DNA from 2 places in the Thermostichus sp. OS-CIW-30 genome. Region 1 is predicted to be linked to the other one. Evidence: riboswitches for the same ligand, from Rfam matches in the RefSeq annotation. Region 1 holds a riboswitch; the other holds the start of a gene.

Region 1 (3,554 bases):
TCCCCCTTAGGTTGTCGTGGCTCGCCGCCGTGGTCGGCAGGATCAAAGGGAGATAGGGTCGCCACCAGCGATTCTCGAAAGTCGCTCCAGGAAGCCGATTGCAGACCCATCTGAACCACCCGCCAGGCCCCATAGGAGGCCCCAGCGGCAGCCAGGATCCCAGGGATCCCGGCCAGGGAGAGGGAAACCTTGGGCAGGGTGGGCAGGATCTGATCCAGCAGCCCCACCACCAGGGCGAAAACAAAGATCCCGCTCCCCACGGCAGCGGCACCTGAAACCCAAGAGGAGCGGGAGAGCATCATCGTTTTTTCGTCATCACAACCGCTAGAGCGGGAAAACCAGGTTCAAAAATTGCCTGTCTGCACTCAGTTTATCCCGCCAGCAGCCTCTGTTTCCCTCTTAGGGCACCTGCCATGCCCGTTGGTGGTAGCCCTCTAATTGGGCCCAGGGATCCCCAGCCGCTGCGTGGGTGTGGCCGTGCTGAGGGTGATGGTGAGAATGAGGGTGGTGATGGGATCCATGCCCGTGATGGTGGTCATGAGGCTCGTGAGGGTGGTGATGGCTGGATCCAGCTCTGACCTCTGCGCTCACGGCCAGGCGAAACTTGCACAGGTGGCAGTTCATCGGGGTTTGGCCCTGCAGGGCTTCCTGCTCCAGTTGCTGCAGGCTGTGCAGCACCGTGTCCACAAGGCCCAATTCCGGCAGCATCAGCCAGTCGATTTCCGGCTGTCGTTGTCGTTGTTGTTCCACTGCCGCCTCAATTTTTTTCACCAGCACTCCGGTAAACAGGAAGTAGGGCAGCACGATCACCCGGCGCGGATGCCAGGACAAGGCCCGCTCCAATCCCACGGGCAGGCGGGGATGGGTAATGCCGATAAAGCAAGTTTCCACAGCGGCAAACCCAGATCCTTCCCAAAGCAACCGGGCCAGTTTACAGGCTTCGGCATTGGCCTCGGGATCGCTGGAGCCGCGACCCACAAACAGGAGCACGGTTTCTGCTTCTGGGATCCGCTGCGGTTGGGCGGCCATCAAAGCGGCCAATCGGTCTCGCAGCAGTTGCAGGATCTCGATGCGGATCCCCAACGGCCCACCGTAATGAATGCGCAACTGGGGATAGAGGGTCTGCAGGAGATCCAATTCCATCGTCACATCGAACTTGTTGTGGCGGGCCCCAAACAGCAACAGCGGCAGGACCACAATCTCTTGCCACCCTTGGGCCAAGCACTGCTCTACCCCCTGGGCAATGGTTGGCTGGGTCAGCTCCAGAAAGCAGGGGATCACCGGTCGATGGGGGGTGAGAGCTTGGTAAGCCTGGGCTAGCTCCAGAAAGGCTTGCTGCCCTTGGGGGTCGCGGGATCCGTGGCCGATGAGCAACAGGGGCAGGGGGACAACAGGAGACTGCACAACCGCAAGCGGAGGGGAAACACTGAGGGTATTCAACACAAAAAACTCCGTTCCTTGTGAATCGCAAGGGGTACAGGACAACGGCAGGTGGGTGTTCTGGCTGAGGGAGGGATCCCATCACAGTTGCGTCACAGTGGCGGACTTGCACCGCGCTTTCCCCAGTCTGCCTGAGCCTTTTAGGTTAGCTTGCCGCTTGTCGTTCACCAAGCCCCCTGGGGGGGATGTCCTTGTCTGCCAGAAGATAGCCCTGAGGCATGAGCGGTACGGCAGACTCATGCTCAAAGGGCAGCAAAACTGTTGCCGCGCTAATCCCCCTTGCCCCTGGGAGAGGGCCTAACGCCGGCCCGCTGGTCTGGGGGGCTGAAAGTGTCGCAGGCGCAGGGCATTGGCGACCACCGAAACGGAACTCAGGGCCATGGCTGCCCCCGCCAGCATAGGGTTGAGCAACCAGCCTGTAAAGGGATAGAGCGCCCCAGCGGCAATCGGGATCCCCAGCGTATTGTAGATAAAGGCGAAGAAGAGGTTCTGGCGGATGTTGTTGAGGGTGGCCCGGCTGAGTTGAATGGCTGTGGCGACTCCGCGCAGATCTCCCGACATGAGGGTAATATCGCTGGCGGCCATCGCCACATCCGTACCCGTACCGATGGCGATCCCCACATCCGCTTCTGCCAGAGCCGGAGCATCGTTAATGCCATCTCCCACCATCGCCACCCGCCGTCGCGGTTGTCTTAGGCTGCGTATGTAAGCTGCCTTCTGATCCGGACGGACTTGGGCAATTACCCGCTGAATGCCTGCTTGCCGAGCAACCGCTTGGGCCGTGGTGGGGTTATCCCCGGTTAGCAGGATCACCTCTAGACCCATCTGTTGCAGCTGTTGCACTGCCTCAGGAGAGGTGGGTTTGAGCGGATCGGCAATGGCCAACAGCCCCACCAGGCTCTGGGATTGGGCTACGCCGATCACCGTTTTGCCCTGGCTTTCCCAGGTCTGAACCCGCTCTGACCAAGAGGGATCCCAAGGGATCCCCATCTCCTGTAGCCAGCTCAGCCGACCGATGCAGATCCACTGGTCTTCCACCCAGGCTTCTGCCCCACTGCCTATCCTTGCCTGAAAATGCTGGGCAGGAGGGATCACAATTTTTTCGGCTTCGGCTTTCTGCACTACCGCCTGGGCCAAAGGATGTTCCGAGTGCCGCTCCACCGCCGCTGCCAGGCGCAACACCGCCAGGGGAGAGGAGCCGTGGGCCCAAATATCGGTGACGGTAGGGCGACCTTCGGTCAGGGTGCCGGTTTTGTCCAAGACCACCGTGCGCAAGTGGTGGGCCAATTCCAGGCTGTCGCCACTTTTCACCAGGATCCCCAATTCTGCCCCTCGTCCCGTGGCCACCAGGATCGAGGTGGGGGTTGCCAACCCCAGCGCACAAGGGCAGGCGATGATCAGCACCCCAATCGTGTTCACCAAGGCCAGCGTCAGGTTGTCCGCCAACACCCACCAGAGCACGAAAGTTAGAACTGCCACCCCGATCACTGCCGGCACAAACCAGGCAGTCACCCGATCCGCCACCTGTTGAATTGGGGCTTTGGATCCCTGGGCTTCCTGCACCAGGCGCACGATCTGGGCCAGAACCGTGTCTTTGCCCACCCGCCGCGCCTCCATCACAAAGCTGCCCGTCCGATTCAGCGTTGCCCCAATCACCTCATCCCCCGCCGACTTGAGTACAGGCAGGCTCTCGCCGGTCACCATGGACTCGTCGAGGGTGGAGGATCCCTCTAGGATTACCCCATCCACCGGCACCTTCTCTCCGGGGCGCACTCGGATCCGATCCCCCACCTGCACTTCCCGAATCGGAATATCCTGCTCCACCCCATGGCGAATTACCCTTGCCGTTTTCGGTTGCAGCCCGATCAGCTTGCGAATGGCTTCGGAGGTTTGCCCCTTAGCCCGTTGCTCCATCCACTTGCCCACCAGAATCAGGGTGGTGACCACCGCCGACACCTCATAATAGACATCCGGGTGCAGTCCTTGCCGGTGAAAATAGTCGGGGAAAACCGTTGGGAAAACAGAATAGAAAAAAGCCGCGCTCGTCCCTAAGGCCACCAGCGTGTTCATATCCGCCGAGCGCCGTTGCCAAGCGGCCCAAGCGCCTCGATAAA
Region 2 (3,554 bases), on a different contig from region 1:
GGCAAAGGTCAAGCGCAGTAGGCCAAAATCTCCCAAAGCCTGATCCAGGCCAATGTCAAAACTCTCTCCCCGCTCCGGTCGCAAATTGGGGTTGCCGTCGACTTCAAAAAAGCCGCGCAGCCGAAAGAACAGGTTTGAGATCAAGGGGGTGCGAAAGCTGCCGGCATAATTGGCCCTCAGGGTGGTGCCTTCTGCCAAAACCCAGCGGATCCCTGCGGCAGGAGAGGTGGCCGAACCGTTGACCAGATTGCTCGAATCTTGGCGAACACCTAAGTTGAGATAAAAGTTGGGCTGTGGCCTGTAATCCAGGCGGGCGAAGAATGCCCCCTGATTCACAGTATTGTCATAGTTGACGTTGGTGGATCCCCTGGCAAAGGAGAAGGTGGTGTTGCGAGCTGAAATGGATCGGTAATCCGCTCCTAGAGTAAGCTCCAGGTTTTCAGCAGCCTTCCAGGTGTATTGCAGTTGGGATCCCCACCCCGTTCGCAGGATCTCATCCCGGGATCCCTGGCTTTGTGGGGCGCTGAAGCGATAGTTGAGGTCGTCAAAAAATACCCTGGCTTGCAGGGATCCCCTCTCTTGATCCCACAGCCAACTGAGATCTAACAGCAGGTCGTTGGTGTTTTGCACTGCATCGGGGGAGGGAAACTCGGTGCTGCCAGGCACCTGAAACGCTTTATTGAGATAAAGGGCATTTCCGGTTAGGACCTGGCCTTCTGCCAGTTGCCAGGTGAGTTTGGCTTGTAGGTTGTGGTACTCCACTGCCGAGTTCTCCCGCCTGCCTGCTTTGCCCAAACGCCTAATTTCAAAGGGAAAGTCGTTGTTGCTCTGCAGACGGCGATAGCTGACCACCCAGCCCAGATCCTGCGCTTGGCCGCGGTTTTGGATCCCTTGCTCATTGAGGCCGTAGCTGCCGATAGCCGCTTCCAGCACGGTCTCGGATCCCGGCTTTGGATCCAGCGTCACGATGTTGATGACCCCGCCAACGGCATCGGAGCCGTATAAGGTGGAGCCCCCACCTGGAGAGATCTCAATACGCTCGACCACATCTGTAGTGATCTGAGACAGATCGAACCCGCCAAAAAAGCCCAGGTCGTTAATGGGGCGGCCATCCAAGAGCACCAACACCTGGGCCGTTCGTCCTCCCCGCATAAACTGGGAGCTAAGGGCTCCCAACTGGGTTCCCGCCGTGCCGTCGCTGAGGATCCCGGGCAGGTAGCGCAGGGCCTCCTGAACCGTTCTTGCCCCTTGCTCTCGAATTTGCTGGCGGGTAATGACGTAAACCGGGCGGGAAGAATCCCGCAGCAAACCAGGACGGCGAAAAGGTGTGGTGACGGGTTGATTTAAAATCTCGGCGCTAACACCGGTTTCCAACACCTCTTGAGCTGAAGGTGAAGAGGCCGCCGGCTGCGCCCACGCTGGGATCCCCAAAACAAGACCCCCCAGCGCCAGGCTGAGACCTAGAATGGGATTCATTTTCCTAAAGCTCCTGATTCCGTGCGACGCGGAAGAAAGACGAGCCAGAACCGCAGGCGGGCATCCTGACTGAGGGCATGGGTCTAGCCCAAGCCCATCACAGTTGCGGCACAGCGCCGGATTTGCACCGGACTTTCCCCTTTACATGCCCTGGCTGATCCCCAGGACAACCTGTCGGTACAGCTTTCTCTGCGATTGCTCCGAAAAAGCCGTGCTAGGCATCATACATCCCCTGCTCTGGAGTTCCTATCCTGCCAGGGGGGATGTCATCCCCAGGGGTAGATGGGATCCCATCTGCAGTCCCAGAGCTTCGGATGGGCGACATCCCATTAAAATTTGAAAAACTTGGGCCAGATTGCTTTGTTGCTTTGTAAGCGATTGAAGGATTGCCCCCACCTACTCCGGATCCTGAAACTCAGAGATCCCTTGGCTTTTTGGAGAATAGAGATACACCGAGACTTCACAAGACCCAGGGCTTTTGGGAGAGCAAGATAGAGACGCTGGCCTAGCCGCCATCGACTGGATCTGTTGGACTAGTACCCAACCGGGTAGAAAAGAGGGGCTTTTTCGGTCGCGTGAGCGGCGCGGAGCGCTCTTTCTGGCAAAGCCGTTGCCTGGTGGGCTGGATCCGGCTCAACTTGGCTGGGAGAGGCAATCGGCACCTCGATCATCCGATCCGGTACCAGCGGCACCATTTCGGAGCGGTCGGCGATTTCCCGGAGAGAATTGGCAATGGATTCTTGAGTCAGCAGAAACTGTCGTTCGTTGCGCTGCATCTGCTGCCACACCTGGTAACGCTGGCTCCACCGGCTTTGGGTATGCACAGTCCAACTGTAAAGGCTCAACACTGAAACGCCGGAGAGGATAGCCATCCCTGTGGAGATTTGCTTCCACCAGGCTAGGTGTTCTGCCCAAGCAAGATGCTGGCTGCGAGGATGGGCTGATTTCAACTTCAAATTCAAAGGTTGGGTGCGGCTGGCCTGAACTGTACCGGAGAGGGGTCGGCTCAGAGCAGAAGGCTGTCTGTGGCGACGAGGGCTTTTGGGACGATCAAGACCTGCGTTCAAAGGCTGGCTAACCATAGGGCTTAACCTCACACACACCAAGGAATCCGACGGTGTGAGACCGCCGGTTCCGCTTCACCCTAGTTCCCCGCGCCCCCCAACAGCAACCCCCTTCTCCCGATTCCCGGCCTCAGCAGGACAGCTGTCCGCTTCACGGTAGCCGATCTCTTGAGAGCGGGAGAACCAACCTAAACCTACATCTGACTGCTGCGGGCAGCCACTCGCAGTTTGGCAGAGCGGGCCCGTGGATTGCGTTGCCGTTCCAGTTCGGAAGGGGACAAGGGCTTGGGGGTGAGCACCTGCCAACGGGGATCCCTGCGGAAGGCCCATTTCACCAAGCGATCTTCAAGGCTATGGAAGCTGATCACGGCCAACCTGCCGCCGGGTTTCAACCAAGTGGGGGCTTGGGCCAGCAAGGTTTCTAAAGCCTCCAGTTCTCGGTTCACGGCAATGCGCAACGCCTGAAAGACGCGGGTGGCCGGGTGGATGCGGCCTCGCCGAGCTGCCGGAGGTACCGCCTGCCAAACCACCTGGGCCAACTGGGTAGTTGTGGCGAGGGGACGAGCCTGCTCGATGTGATGGGCAATGCGGCGGGCAAATCGCTCTTCGCCGTAACGGGTGAAAATCTCGATCAACTCTTCGACCGGGCGATGATTAACCCAATCGGCGGCAGTCTCCTGAGCTGTACTGGGATCCATGCGCATGTCCAGCGGCCCCTCCCCGCGAAAGCTAAATCCCCGCTCAGGGCAGTCCAGTTGCGGCGAACTCACCCCCAAGTCGGCCACGATGCCATCGAAGGGGATCCCCTGCCCCTGCTCATCCCGAAAGCCATGCTGCTGCAGATCGAAATCGGCAAAATTGAGGTGCCACAGTTGGATGCGGCTGCCGGGGATCCCTTCTGCTGCAAAACGCGCTTGCGCCGCCTGTAGAGCCGCCGGATCCCGATCCAACCCCACCACTCGAGCAGCTCCCCCCCGCAGCAGCGCCAAGCTGTGTCCACCCCCTCCCAACGTC

The links. Region 1 has a riboswitch for cobalamin ahead of ACVWZF_RS10380 (sirohydrochlorin chelatase). Riboswitches for the same ligand answer to the same signal wherever they lie in the genome.
Region 2: it holds a riboswitch for cobalamin, as region 1 does, so the genes downstream of both, ACVWZF_RS07035 (TonB-dependent receptor plug domain-containing protein) here and ACVWZF_RS10380 (sirohydrochlorin chelatase) in region 1, are expected to answer to the same signal.

The regions. Positions count from the first base shown of each region.
Region 1 covers NZ_JBSSCZ010000023.1:6,977-10,530, forward strand. The annotation lists gene ACVWZF_RS10375 (SPFH domain-containing protein) at 1-302, opposite strand, end outside; gene ACVWZF_RS10380 (sirohydrochlorin chelatase) at 400-1,443, opposite strand; cobalamin riboswitch at 1,474-1,609, opposite strand; gene ACVWZF_RS10385 (heavy metal translocating P-type ATPase) at 1,738-3,554, opposite strand, start outside.
Region 2 covers NZ_JBSSCZ010000013.1:28,548-32,101, reverse strand. The annotation lists gene ACVWZF_RS07035 (TonB-dependent receptor plug domain-containing protein) at 1-1,476, opposite strand, end outside; cobalamin riboswitch at 1,515-1,667, opposite strand; gene ACVWZF_RS07030 (hypothetical protein) at 2,010-2,558, opposite strand; gene rsmH (16S rRNA (cytosine(1402)-N(4))-methyltransferase RsmH) at 2,735-3,554, opposite strand, start outside.